DNA from 3 places in the Aquaspirillum sp. genome. Region 3 is predicted to be linked to each of the others. Evidence: predicted binding sites of a transcription regulator. Region 3 holds the regulator's gene; each other region holds the start of a gene.
The links. The regulator sigma-54, encoded in region 3, starts transcription at its own class of promoters, with help from an activator protein. The targets are predictions, from matches to a motif close to CTGGCACGCTTCATGCTT.
Positions count from the first base shown of each region.

Region 1 (4,744 bases), on a different contig from region 3:
TTTGTCCTGAGTGCAAAACCACGCATGACCGCGACATAAACGCGGCGCGTAATATTTTGGCCGCTGGTCTAGCGGTGTCAGCCCATGGAGAAACCATAAGTCCTGTATCTCTTTGAGGTGCAGGCGGGATTCCGTGAAGTGGGAATCCCCTTCCTTTAGGGAGGGGAGCAGTCAAAGAGACCGCTCTAGCGTGCCTTACCGCATGACAATCAAAAATAGCTATTTGATACCCACCAAATCGAAAAACCCCCACCAGACTGGTGGGGGTTTTGTGTTGAGCGGACTGTTTAGAGAATTCAATCAGTCGATACGCTCGCCGTGTAACACCACATCCAAACCTTCGCGTTCTTCCTCTTCGGTCACACGCAGACCCATGACCATATCAATCCCTTTGAGGATCACGAAAGTCACTACCAAGGTGTAGGCCATTGTGGCTAAGGTGGCGACAGTTTGTGTCACTACACTGCCTTCAACCCCACCAATTTCAGGTACAGCCAACACACCGACCAAAATCGAACCTAAGATACCGCCAACACCGTGCACACCAAAGGCATCTAAAGAGTCATCGTAGCCAAGCATGTGTTTCAGACCCGTCGCACCCCAGTAACATGCCACACCAGCGATCAGACCTAAAATCAGCGCACCTTTAGGATCAACGAAGCCAGCCGCAGGGGTGATCGCCACCAAACCAGCCACGGCACCAGACGCAATACCTAACAGAGAAGGCTTTTTCTTCACCACCCACTCAGCCAACATCCATGCCACAGCAGCAGCGCCCGCAGCAATTTGTGTCACCAACATGGCCATCCCTGCGCGGCCATTGGCTTCTAAAGCCGAACCAGCGTTGAAACCAAACCAACCGACCCACAACATCGAAGCACCAATCAGGGTCAACACCAAGTTGTGGGGAGGCATGGCTTCGCGGCCAAAACCAACCCGTTTGCCGAGGACAAAGGCTGCCACCAAACCCGCTACACCGGCGTTGATGTGCACCACAGTACCGCCAGCAAAGTCCAACACGCCATCAGCAAACATCCAACCCGTTGGCTCCCACACCCAGTGCGCCACAGGCACGTATACCGCAAACATCCAAATCACCACGAATACCAACATCGACGAGAATTTCATCCGCTCAGCAAACGCACCTGTAATCAGTGCACATGTGATGATGGCAAAGGTCATTTGGAACACAACAAACACCGACTCAGGGATATTGGCCCCGGCTGTGCCAGACAGCGCATTTAGCGATACACCATTTAAGAATGCTTTATCCAAACCACCGATGAAACCATTCCCCGGGGTAAGCGCTAAGCTGTAACCAAAGGCAAACCACAACACCGTCACCACGCAAGCAATCGCAAAGCTTTGCATCAGAGTGGCTAATACGTTTTTCTTCCGCACCATACCGCCGTAGAACAAAGCCAAGCCGGGGAGGGTCATAAACAACACCAACGCAGTCGCAACCAACATCCAAGCGGTGTTACCGGTGTCTAATTTTGGTTCTGGTGCCGGTGGTGCCGCTTCAGCGGCAGGCGCAGCGTCGGCGGGGGCAGCAGCAGGTGTAGCAACAGCAGCAGCGGGGGCTTCAGGCGCCACAGCGGCTGGTGTAGCAACAGCAGCAGCGGGGGCTTCAGGCGCCACAGCGGCTGGTGCTTCAGTTGCCGCCGCAGGGGCTTCGGCAGTGGCAGCCGCTACCGGAGCAGCGGCGGTGTTTTCCTCGGCAAAGACGGGGGTGGCAAACCCAACCGCCCCTGCCAACAAGGCAGACATAAGCCATCTTTTCATGTTGTGTTCTCCCTGATTCGCAAAACTGTTAGATGGCATCCGGCCCGGTTTCACCGGTGCGGATCCGTACCACTTGTTCGAGTTCAAAGACAAAGATTTTGCCGTCGCCGATTTTTCCGGTATGCGCCCCTTGTTCAATGGCTTCCAAGGCTTGATCTAACAACTCATCGCGGATGGCAATCTCAATTTTGACTTTCGGCAGAAAATCCACCACATATTCCGCACCACGGTACAGCTCGGTATGACCTTTTTGCCGTCCAAACCCCTTAACCTCGGTAACGGTCACGCCTTGCACGCCAACAGCGGCGAGGGCTTCGCGGACCTCATCCAATTTGAAAGGTTTAATAATGGCAGAGATGAGTTTCATGACTGACTCCTTGCAGTGAACCCGAATGGACATTGTGTGTAAGGGCTGCCCCTTTTGTGACTGTCTTGCCTTAGGCATGAATCATGCCAGTTTATTTATTACTTAATAAACAAAGACTTGTTAATTGATGATGAAGGCTGTGCCATTTTGTCATGCGGAACAGCAAGCCCCGAATCACAGCATCGACCATTTATCACGCACTATGTTGGTGCGACGTGCTGAAATTATGCGCTTTGAGCGCACCACCGCCATGACGTCCGCGCTGTGCTTTGGCGTATCAAGCCACACGAATACGTCCCTGCCAGCAATTTTGCAAAAGTTATGCAGCAAGAATTTTGCTACACTTGCTGGTATCTCGTTTTCTTTGTTTCTCAGCCTGTTAGAAAGGGCCAACCATGTTGACGCAAAAACTCTTTGAAGAAATTAGCCAGAAGGTCAGCGAAACACTGGCCAACAGTCCGGTGAAAGATGTTGAGAAAAATATGCGGGCCATGTTGGGCGCCACTTTTAGCAAAATGGATTTGGTGACCCGTGAAGAATTTGAAGTACAACAAGAAGTCCTTGCCCATACCCGTGCCACCCTCACGCGCCTAGAACAACGCATTGCTGAGTTAGAGGCGCAACTGGCCACCGCACAGCCAACAACCAATCCCCCGCCGACGACCTCTCAGGAGTAATCCCATGCGCTTGGCCGTGGTTCACAGTCGGGCGCAAGCAGGCATTCACGCCCCCTCTGTTCAAGTTGAAGTGCATCTCGCCAATGGTTTGCCTTCGTTTACCTTGGTTGGTTTGCCAGATACCGAAGTTCGAGAAAGCCGAGATCGGGTACGGGCGGCAATCCAAACCTCTGGCTTTGATTTCCCTGCGGCTCGACTCACGGTCAATCTGGCACCAGCGGATTTACCCAAAAGCTCTGGGCGCTTTGACCTAGCGATTGCTCTCGGTATTCTGGTGGCTTCGGGTCAATTACCCGATACGCCTTTGGCCGATTGTGAATTTGCTGGTGAGTTGGGATTGACGGGCGAACTGCGTCCCATCCGAGGGGCAATTCCTGCTGCGTTCGGTGCAGCCAAAGCCAAGCGGCGTTTGGTGTTGCCCAGTGCATCTGCTGCTGAAGCCGCCCTCGCCGATCAGGCACCGGTGTTTGCTGCGGACACCTTAAAACAGGTGTGTGATTTTCTAGCAGGGCATCAACCGCTGCCATTTGCTCAAGCCTGCGCCCAAGGTGAACGTGAGCACTATCCCGATTTAGCCGATGTTCGAGGCCAATTTGCCGCACGGCGCGCCCTCGAAGTCGCGGCGGCAGGTCGCCACAGCCTATTGCTAATTGGCCCCCCTGGTACCGGAAAATCGATGTTAGCCAGCCGCCTGCCTAGCATCTTGCCGCCACTGGATGCACACAGCGCACTGGAAGCCGCAGCAATTCAATCGCTCTCCCCCTCTGGTTTTGATGTGAAACGCTTTGGTTTACGGAGTTTCCGTGCGCCCCATCACTCGATCTCGGCAGCGGCGTTAGTCGGTGGAGGATCCGATCCACGGCCTGGGGAAATCAGCCTCGCTCATCATGGCGTCTTGTTTTTAGATGAGTTGCCCGAGTTTGACCGCCGCGTGTTAGAAGTGCTGCGCGAACCTTTAGAAACTGGCAAAGTGTTGATTTCGCGCGCAGCCCGCCAAGCAGAATTTCCAGCACAATTCCAATTAGTCGCCGCGATGAACCCCTGCCCCTGCGGCTATTTAGGACATGCCACCCGCGCTTGCACCTGCACGCCGGAACAGGTGAGCCGTTATCGAGCGCGGTTATCTGGCCCGCTCTTAGATCGCATTGATTTGGCTATTGAAGTGCCAAGCGTGCCACCAGAAGCCCTCAGCAGTCGCGCCAATGGCAGCAGCAGCGAAGAGGTGCGACAGCGCGTCGAGCAAGCATGGCAATCACAGCTGACTCGGCAAGGGAAATCAAACAGCGAATTACACGGCAACGATCTCGATCAACATTGCGCTTTAAGCGATAACTGTCGTGAGTTTTTAAATGATGCAGCGCGACGATTAGATTTATCGGCTCGTGCCTACCATCGCATTTTACGCGTGGCGCGTACCTTGGCCGATCTGGAGTTACACCGCGATATCGACCGCCGCCATCTTGCCGAGGCCATCCAATACCGCCGCCGTTTATAATTGCCGCTTTGAACGAGGCTGGGTTATGGAACGAGCAGATAAGGTGTTGGTGGAACGAGGGCTGGCGACTACCCGCAGTGCTGCCCAACGCTTGATTGATGAAGGGCGGGTCTGGCTGAGAGTGGGGCAGGCAGCAGACAAATTGATTGATAAAGCCAGCAGTAAAGTGCCAGCCACAGCAGAACTGGTGGTGCAAGCCAGTGAAGCCGACCGCTATGTCTCGCGGGGCGGTTTGAAATTAGCCGGTGCCTTGGCGCATTGTGGCCTTGTTGTGACTGGCTATGCTGCGTTAGATGTCGGTATTTCCACTGGCGGTTTTACCGATTGTTTGTTGCAACAGGGTGCCAAACAGGTAGTCGGGATTGATGTAGGACATGGTCAACTGGCAGCACGGTTATTGGCCGATCCCCGCGTCACCCT
Region 1 covers NZ_JBSQVP010000029.1:203-4,946, reverse strand. Annotated here, with positions in the region: gene ACTBZS_RS06655 (RNA-guided endonuclease InsQ/TnpB family protein) at 1-116, shown strand, start outside; gene ACTBZS_RS06650 (ammonium transporter) at 301-1,785, opposite strand; gene glnK (P-II family nitrogen regulator) at 1,814-2,152, opposite strand; gene ACTBZS_RS06640 (accessory factor UbiK family protein) at 2,548-2,829, shown strand; gene ACTBZS_RS06635 (YifB family Mg chelatase-like AAA ATPase) at 2,834-4,324, shown strand; partial or broken gene ACTBZS_RS06630 (TlyA family RNA methyltransferase) at 4,350-4,744, shown strand, end outside.
Region 1: glnK (P-II family nitrogen regulator) is a predicted target of sigma-54. The motif match lies at 2,225-2,242, and genes of this name have one in related genera.

Region 2 (4,744 bases), on a different contig from region 3:
GGAGTGAGGGTTGTGTTGGCAAAAGCAGCCGCTTGTTGCCAGACCGCACAGGGGATATCGTTGGCTTCTACCCAATCAGCAAGCAACTGCCCTGCGCTATCGTATTGCAACACCCGCCAGACGCCAGCGAATACCGATTCTTGAATACACAGTTCGTGGCCATTTAGGTATTTCACGCGGGCGCTGACCTCGCCTTCCCCTAATACCTGTGCCAATAAAGTACGGTTGGCAGCATCTAAATGGTCAACCGTCGCATAAGCTGTTGCTTTGCCGTCTGCCATCTGCTCGATCAGCGAGGCCAAAACAGCTTTTGCCGCCGACAGTTCAGTGGTTTCTTCTGCAGTCGGCAAATATGGCATGGCAAAGCTATCCACCTCACGCGGTAGCGCCATATAGTGCAAATCCTCTTCCACCGGCTGCGACCCCGGGCCGAGCGTGACCAGTGGGATACCTTGAAATTGCATCATGCTTGGCAGCTCCCGTGGTTGGCGCGGACGGCAATGCCGATACTGGGCGGACGTGACACGGGCGCCTGTGCTAAATAGGCCACCCGTTCTACCATTTCCGGCCAATCCAAAACACTGATTAATGCACCAACATAGCCCTCTGGCCGCAACCGCAGCAATGCCGGAAATTTCAATACACCATAGCGTTGGGCAATGCTGCGGCTGTCATTCGGGGTCGCCCAATAGATTGGCGCGTCGGGATGGCCTAAGTGTTTCCACACTTCGGGCAAAATCACTGCATAGTCAAAAACCTCTGGCACCTGTTTAGGGTCGGTGGTCAAAATCAGCCAGATACCCTGCACTTGTTCAGCCACGATTTGATCTAATGTGGTAGTGGTTAGGGCCTGATAACCTAAGCCCTGCCAGCGCGTGGCCATCGTGCTTTCATCTATTGCCATGCTGTTTATATTCCTTATTGTCGTTGTAAGTGTGGCGGGAGCTGTGGCTCGCGGTGGCATAAATCAGCAAACGCCTCATCTGGTAAGGCTTCACCGCGTAATAAGGCGGCTAAACCCGACAAGGCTTGTTGAATCTGTTGTGCTCGTTCTGGACTGATCACTTCCATCGCCGCGCCGGTAAAGACCAATACCCAATCTCCGACCTCAACTTGGCCAACAAGACTTAAATCAATTTGATGCTGGCTCTGGTCTTCGCGTTGACACAAGGCCAATCCCGCGTTCACCGCCACGACTTGCATTGGAATACCCATGCACATCTTGTTCTAACCCCGCTCTAATACCCGCGCATCACCCACCCGACAGGCTTGTTCTGCCGTGGGACGTTCTTGTTCATAGCGGTTTAATTCAAGGCTGGCATCGTTCAGGCGTGCCTGTGGTTGTGCACAGGGACGAATCTCGATACCCCAATTGCCTAAAATAGTCAGTGCTTGTGCTAAGGCCTGTGGTAACAAGGCCCGCACCGAAGGCGACAGGCTGCCACCGTAATCTTCCAAGATCTCTGGCTGCATCCCTAATAAGGTAATTTCTGCTGGTAAACTGCCTTTCAATTCGGCAAGTGCCAATACCTCAGAAAAACCGGTTTGATGCAAACTCATTTTTTTGGCAGTCAAATAAGCTGGGACGGCCTGATTATGGAAGACCTGTAAGGTGGCCGGCGGTAGGCCAAAATCAATCGCGTCTAAAATCAATAAACAGTCGGCTTCTTCGACGTATGGCAGCAATAACAAGCCTTGTGTGCCCCCATCAATGATGTCAACTTGGGCTGGCCATTCATAGTTGGCGTACAGTTGTTCTGCCAACCGCACCCCAAACCCCTCATCCGCCCACAATAAATTGCCCAAGCCCAAAACCACAATGCGTGGCGCTGCCATGCTCGCCCCTTCGTTTGTTACAGAGTCGCTTGGACAATCAAAACCTGTGCCAGCTGATTGGTTCGTTTAATCTGTTGTTTTATTGAGGTAATGTTATTTACATGGTGAAAAAATAGCAAAGTAAGTTTCCATTAAATGTAACGGCTGGAAAGTTAATTTGCGGTTTTGATTTAGTCAATTTTGCAAAATTTTTTGTCCATGATTTGTTATTGACAAATAGTGATGATTATTTCTACTATGCGTCTATTGAAAGCCACAAAATGAAAGCCACAAAACTGCAGGGGAAAGACCATGTCTGGATTATTTAATCGACTACCGCAGTTTCCTCCCTCGCCCTCGGGTATTGAGCGCGAAGTCTTACGGGCGATGCCCAAATTAACACTGGGTGGCAGTGCTGCTTTTCTATCGCCAGCGGTGTTGATGCGGTTGTGGTATGGCTGGTCATGGCCGCTGTCGGGTGAACAAGCGCTGATTTCGACTGATATTTTCTTGATTAGCCTGCTGATTTTGTATTGGACAGTGTTGTTTACCGTGGCCTTGGGTGCGTTTATTGTGTTGGTGATGAAAGGCCCCGGCTATGTTGCCGACCCCTATCCATTGCAAGATGCCGAACGTCCTAACCCTCATCTAAAATCCGTCTGGCCACGTTAACAATTAGTACAAATAAAAAACTATTTTAATAAAATAGGCTATCTGTTAAACAGATGGCCTATTTTTTATGCTCTCATTGCGGGTTATTTCTGATTCATGTCAAATAAGAAATGCAAAGTGTGCGATAGATTCCGCAAAACTGCGCAATATGCTGGTTTTTCGCATCAAATCGTAAACAATTTATGTTCTTATAAGTTGTTTTGGCTGGTTTCTGTTTGACAGGATTTAACATGACCCTACGCAAACGCTTTGCGCTGTATGTCTCGGCACTGATTTTATTAACCGTGTTCAGTGGCACGGTGTTGTTTTCTATGATTGAAACTCAACAAATTGAGCATGAGATTGCAGCGAAAGCCAAACAACAGCTTGACACGACTCGGCAAGTGCTGACCGTCACCGATGCTTTGGTCAGTGAACAGGTGAAAAGTGCCATGCGATTGTTGATTGAACGAGGTGAAGCACTCGGGCCGGCATCGCTTGGTGATAGCGTACCCATCAAAGATAAAACCGTTCCCAATTTGCTATTTGGTACACAGCCACAAGCGGCACATTATGCCTTGGTCGATGGCGTGACCAAAATTGCCGGTGGGACCGCCACATTGTTTGTGAAAAACGGTGATGAGTTCGTTCGTATTGCCACCAATGTTAAAAAAGACAACGAGCGTGCTATCGGGACGATTCTCGACCCAAAAGGCAAGGCGATTGCTGCCATTCGGCAAGGACAGGCCTTTTATGGTCTCGTTGATATTCTTGGTAACCCTTTCTTAACCGGCTATGAGCCGATTCGTGATAACCAAGGTCAGGTAATTGGGATTTGGTATGTCGGTTACAAAATCGACATGGCAGCCGTACAAGAAGTGGTGGATAAAAGCCGCTTGTTGAATACCGGCTTTATGGCGATTTTGGATTATCAAAGCAAGGTCAGATTTCGCTCTGGTCATGTCAGTGATGAGCAAGTCCAAACGTTGTTGAAAGAGAACACCGGTTGGGACATCTCGCGCTATCAGTTCGATAAGTGGGGATTTTCGGTGTTGGCTGCCTATCCTCGAGCCGAGGCGGTTGACATGGTGCGACAACGTGCGTTGATGATTACTTTGGCTGGGGTGGTTGCTTGTGTGGTGATTATCGGTTTGCTGATGGTGTTACTCAGTCGTTTGGTGTTAAAACCGCTGGGGGGTGAGCCCAGCCATGCCACAGCGACAGCCACCCGTATTGCTCACGGTGATTTAACACAACCGCTATCCGTTTCCGCTTCGACGACTGAAAATTTGCTGGCCGCAATGGCCACAATGCAACAAAAACTTGGCCATGTTTTTCAACAAATCACCCAGATGGCAGGGTCTTTATCCGGTGGTGCCAAAGAGGTTGCGACTGCAGCGCGTGAAATTGGCTCCGCATCCTATCATCAGGCCCAAGCGACGGCGGCCTCGGCTGCTTCGCTCGAACAGCTAAAAACCAGTATTAGCGAAGTATCGCAAACCGTTGGTCATACCGAAGAAAACTCACAGCAAACGGCGAAATTAGCAGAAGATGGTGAAAAGTTGGTGAGAGAAACGGCTGTTGAGATGGATTTAATCTCTCAAACCGTGAGCCAATCAACACAACAAATTCAAACTTTGTTCCAGCACTCACAAGACATTGGCGGAATTGCCAATGTGATTAAAGAGATTGCTGACCAAACCAATTTATTGGCCCTGAATGCGGCGATTGAAGCCGCTCGCGCTGGCGAACAAGGGCGTGGTTTTGCTGTGGTGGCGGATGAAGTGCGGAAATTGGCTGAGCGTACCGCATCGGCGACGACGGAAATTGGCCGAATGATTGAGACCATTCAATTCGAAACCCATTCTGCAGTTGAAGCGATGGCAGCAGTGAATCCGCAAGTGGAAAAAGGGTTGGCGCGGGCACAATCGGCCTCGGCGATGTTGGGCGAAATTCACCGCCAAGCTCTCGATTCGCTCAATAAGGTGCGCGATGTGGCGGTGATGACACGCGAACAAGTTAGCACAGCCACTGAAATTGCCAACCATGTTGGCTATATCGCCAGCATGGCCGAGCAAACCAACGCCTCGACGCAACATAATGCAGTGGCAGCAGAACAACTCGAATCCTTAGCCAATCAACTGCGGCAAGCCATCGCCTTTTTCCGTCTGCCGCACCATTTAATGTCTTGATGGCACCGAGGCGGCTGGTAGGTCAAAACTAAAACGGCAGCCGCCGGTGGGGGTGCTGTGGCAGCTGATATGTCCATCCACACTTT
Region 2 covers NZ_JBSQVP010000065.1:6,714-11,457, reverse strand. Annotated here, with positions in the region: partial or broken gene ACTBZS_RS10250 (hydrogenase expression/formation C-terminal domain-containing protein) at 1-467, opposite strand, end outside; gene ACTBZS_RS10245 (thioredoxin domain-containing protein) at 464-904, opposite strand; gene ACTBZS_RS10240 (HypC/HybG/HupF family hydrogenase formation chaperone) at 919-1,215, opposite strand; gene hybD (HyaD/HybD family hydrogenase maturation endopeptidase) at 1,228-1,836, opposite strand; gene ACTBZS_RS10230 (hypothetical protein) at 2,128-2,487, shown strand; gene ACTBZS_RS10225 (methyl-accepting chemotaxis protein) at 2,718-4,658, shown strand; gene ACTBZS_RS10220 (MASE1 domain-containing protein) at 4,647-4,744, opposite strand, start outside.
Region 2: hybD (HyaD/HybD family hydrogenase maturation endopeptidase) is a predicted target of sigma-54. The motif match lies at 1,872-1,889, and genes of this name have one in related genera.

Region 3 (4,744 bases):
TCGTCCCGAGGCAATCTTAGAAACCCAAGCGTTAGAAGTCGATGTTGAAAAACGGGTCGCCCGTTCCAAACAGCAGTCGGTGTTCCGTCAAGCTGGCTCAACTGTCGAATCCGCTGGTTTTATCTACCATGATGCCACAGGACAAGTCAGCCTTTCTTCACGTCCCCAATCGCGGGTAAAGATCATCCATGAACCGAAACCTTCCCCTTAAACTCGGCCAACTGCTTTGTCTGGCGGCCTGTTTCACCAGTGCGGCAGCATGGGCAGAAAAGGCTGACCGCACGCAACCGATTACCATCGAAGCCGATAGCGCCAATTTAGATCAACAAAAAGGTCAAATGGTGTATGAAGGCAATGTGATTTTGACGCAGGGCAGTCTTTTACTCAAAGCCAGCAAAATCGTGGCAACGGACAAAGGCAATGGTCAACAACAAGCCACTGCCGTCGGTAGCCCTGCTTATTTTAAGCAACGCCTAGATGCCAAAGACGGGCAGGCGGCAGAATGGGTTGAGGGCCAAGCCAAACGGATTGATTACGACAGCAGCAGCGAAGAAGTGCGCCTCGTCGAACAAGCCCGTATTAAGCGTGGCCAAGACAGCGCCGTCGGCCATAGCATCACCTATCACGGCAAAACCGAAGTCTTTCAGGTCAATGGCGGTGGCAAAAATGGCCGCGTTACCGTGATCTTGCAGCCAAAGAGTAAGCCATGACCCCTCAGAGTGTGCTTTCTGTGCGCCACCTACGCAAAACATATAAAAAGCGAACGGTGGTGCAGGATGTGTCTTTAGACATCAAAAGTGGTGAGGTAGTTGGCTTGCTGGGCCCCAATGGGGCTGGAAAAACCACCAGTTTTTATATGATTGTCGGTTTGGTGGCGGCGGATGCCGGGCATATTTTCTTAGATGATCGCGACATCAGCACCTTGGCCATGCACCAACGCGCCCGTCTTGGCCTTGGTTATTTGCCACAAGAGGCCTCGATTTTTCGCAAAATGACCGTCGAAGAGAATATCTTGGCGATTTTGCAAATTGCCGGCGGCCACCACAAAGACAATCATGCCCAGCTCGATTTACTGATGGAAGATCTCAACATCAGCCATCTGCGTGAACACAGTGCGCTGTCTTTGTCTGGCGGCGAACGGCGACGGGTTGAAATTGCGCGTGTCCTCGCGACACGACCACGCTTTATTTTGTTGGATGAACCGTTTGCTGGGGTCGATCCGATTGCGGTGATTGATATTCAAAAAATCATCAGCTATCTCAAAAGCCGTGGCATTGGTGTCCTGATCACCGATCACAATGTACGCGAGACACTGCGAATCTGTGATCACGCCTACATCATCAGCAATGGCAGCGTTTTAGCCGCCGGCTTACCGCAACAGCTCGTTGATAATGAAGAAGTCCGCCGTGTCTATCTAGGCGAGCATTTCCACCTCTAGGAATCTGGCCCTTGATGAAGCAAAGTTTACAACTCAAACTCAGCCAACAACTGACGCTCACCCCACAGTTACAACAGTCTATTCGTCTGTTACAGCTGTCAACGGTTGAGTTACAACAAGAAATCGAGCAGTTCTTGTTACAAAACCCGATGTTGGAACGAGTTGATGAGTATGAAGCCCCGAGCGACATCGAACCGGCACACCCACCACACGACGCTGTCAACGAACCCTCAGACACCAATCACGACAGTCCCAAAGAAGACCTGAGCGAGACACATCTCGAATTGGATTATGGGGGGGACTGGGGTAACAGCAGTGGTTTACCTCGTGATGAAGATGAAGACTTCGACCCTCATGGCCGATTGTGTCACGAGCCAACTTTACGCGAACATCTGTTAAGCCAATTAGCCGAGCATGTCTTAAGCGCACGCGACCGCGCCATTGTCACCTTGCTCATTGAAGCCTTAAATGAACAAGGCTATTTAGAAGACAGTCTAGACCACCTCGCTGCCGAGTTGTCAGAAGAACTCGCCACCGAAGCGGATGAACTACTGGGTGAGTTACAAGTTGGGCTGTCTCTGTTGCAACAATTTGAACCAGCGGGGGTTGGCGCACGCAATTTGCATGAATCAATGCGTTTACAGTTGCAAGCACAGCCCCATTCAGCGATTCGTAATTTAGCTCTTGAAATCAGCCAACAACATCTCAATCTGTTAGCTAACAGGGATTTTTCCCGCCTGCGCAAGCTCACCGGACAAGATGACCATGCCCTAAAAGCCGCGCAGCAGCTCATTGCCAGTTTGAATCCTTACCCTGCCGCGGGTTTTGGTGGAGAAGAAACGCGTTATGTTGCTGCTGATATTGTGGTTCAAAAACAAGGCGCAGCATGGGTCGCACGTCTTAATTCAGCCGCGATGCCACGCTTGCGCGTCAACAGCCTCTACGCCAATCTCCTCAAACAACAACGCGAAAGCGGAAATGCCCTAAATGGCCAGCTACAAGAAGCACGCTGGCTGGTGCGTAATATCCGCCAACGTTTTGACACCATTCTCCGCGTGGCAGAAGCCATTGTGATCCGGCAACAAGCTTTTTTTGAACATGGCGAAGAAGCGATGTTGCCCTTGGTGCTACGAGAAATTGCCGAAGAACTCGGCTTGCACGAATCAACAATTTCTCGCGTAACCTCACAAAAGTTTTTATTGTGTCCGCGTGGACTCTTTGAATTGAAATACTTTTTTGGTAGTGGCCTTGAAACAGACAGTGGAGAGAGTTGCTCTGCCACGGCGATCAAGGCAAGATTAAAGAAACTGATACAGGCAGAAGACCCGAAAAAGCCGCTGTCAGATAATACACTGGCCGAGTTACTGTCTCGTGAAGGGATACAAGTTGCGCGGCGTACGGTGGCAAAATATCGTGAGGCCTTGCATTTACCACCAGCCAACCAACGTAAAGCACTCTAGTGTGCGGTATACCCAAGGTTTATATTGATTTGGTAAAGGAAGTCTCGGCTTCCAATGGCTCGCAACCATTACTGCGCTACCCGTGGCAAGTCCGTTCGGTAACGATGGCGCTGTGTCTGGAAGGGTTCCAGACGCAGTCGGGAAAGTCAGGCCTGCTACGCTGCTTATAGCAACAGGAACAAAACATTGCGTACAGCCACGCATTTTTTGGAAAGCAAAAGGACATGAACCTTAACATCAGCGGCAACCATCTTGAGGTCACTCCCGCCCTGCGCGACTACATCGTGTCCAAACTCGACCGTATCACTCGTCACGTTGATAACGTGATCGCGGTGAACGTGATTCTGTCGGTGGAGAAATTGGATCAGAAAGTCGGTGCAAGCTTGCACTTGAAAGGGAAAGATATCCATGTCGAAGCCACCCACAGCGATATGTACGCTGCCATTGATGCGATGGCGGACAAACTTGATCGCCAAGTGTTGAAACACAAAGAAAAAATCACCGAGCACCATGCCGAGCGGCCAGTGATGGATTCCTCTGTGTAAGCCCTGATTTAACGGTCAATTCTTAGGTGCCGGTCTAGTCTGCCGCACCATGACAAGCGGGAACTCTGAGTTCCCGCTTTGCCTATGCGCTGCCAATCCCTGAAAACCGGCGTACAATCCAGCAGTTTTTCTGATTCGGATGTTCGTAATGAGCCTTATCGCCAAGATTCTGCCAAGCGACCACATCGTGCTTGACCTTGATGTGGCAAGCAAAAAGCGGGTTTTTGAGCAAGTGGGAATTCTGTTTGAAAATAGCCACGGCATTGCCCGTAGCGAGGTTTTTGACAGCCTCTTTGCTCGCGAAAAACTCGGCTCAACCGGTTTAGGACAAGGTGTAGCTATTCCACATGGCCGCGCCAAGGGATTGAAAGAAGCCGCCGGCGCTTTCGTGCGTTTGAAAACGCCTATCCCATTCGATGCTCCTGATGGCAAACCGGTGCAAAACTTATTTGTTTTGTTAGTACCGGAACAAGCCACTGACTTACATCTGCAAGTCCTCTCCGAATTAGCCCAACTGTTTAGCAGTCGCCAGCTACGTGAGGCACTGTTGGCAGCGGACTCTCCCACTACGGCTTATCAGCTCCTCACAGAACGACGTTAACCATGCCCAGTATTACCGTTCGCAAGCTATACCAAGATAACTGTCAAAAACTGAATTTGGCTTGGGTTGCTGGTGCCTCGGGAACTGACAACCGAATTAGCAATGATGAACAGCGGCCAACCCTTGCTCTAGTTGGACATATCAATCTCATCCACCCCAATCGAATCCAAGTTTTTGGGGTTGCTGAAATTGATTACCTCAACCGGCTCTCGGCCGACGATGCCCGTCAAATGCTCGACCAACTGTTTTCGCTCAGTATGGCAGCGGTGATTGTCGCAAATGGTGAACCTGTTCCATCACAACTACGGCAATATTGCGAACGCTATCGCGTGCCATTATTGGCCTCAACCCAGCCCTCGCCTTATCTGATGGATGTGATGCGGATTTATCTGGCGCGCATCTTGGCAGTTTCGACAACCTTGCATGGCGTTTTCCTCGATGTATTGGAAATTGGGGTGTTGATTACTGGTGATAGCGCGATGGGGAAAAGCGAGCTGGCACTGGAACTGATTTCACGTGGACATGGTCTAGTTGCTGATGATGCCGTAGAACTGTATCGGATTGGCCCTGAAACTCTCGAAGCCCGCTGTCCAGATATGTTAAAAGATTTTCTGGAAGTCCGAGGCTTGGGGATTTTAAATATCCGCTCGGTGTTTGGTGAAACGGCTGTACGCCCGAAAAAAGCGCTCAAGCTGATTAT
Region 3 covers NZ_JBSQVP010000066.1:4,594-9,337, reverse strand. Annotated here, with positions in the region: gene lptC (LPS export ABC transporter periplasmic protein LptC) at 1-211, shown strand, start outside; gene lptA (lipopolysaccharide transport periplasmic protein LptA) at 189-710, shown strand; gene lptB (LPS export ABC transporter ATP-binding protein) at 707-1,438, shown strand; gene ACTBZS_RS10300 (RNA polymerase factor sigma-54) at 1,453-2,898, shown strand; gene hpf (ribosome hibernation-promoting factor, HPF/YfiA family) at 3,123-3,443, shown strand; gene ptsN (PTS IIA-like nitrogen regulatory protein PtsN) at 3,592-4,044, shown strand; gene hprK (HPr(Ser) kinase/phosphatase) at 4,047-4,744, shown strand, end outside.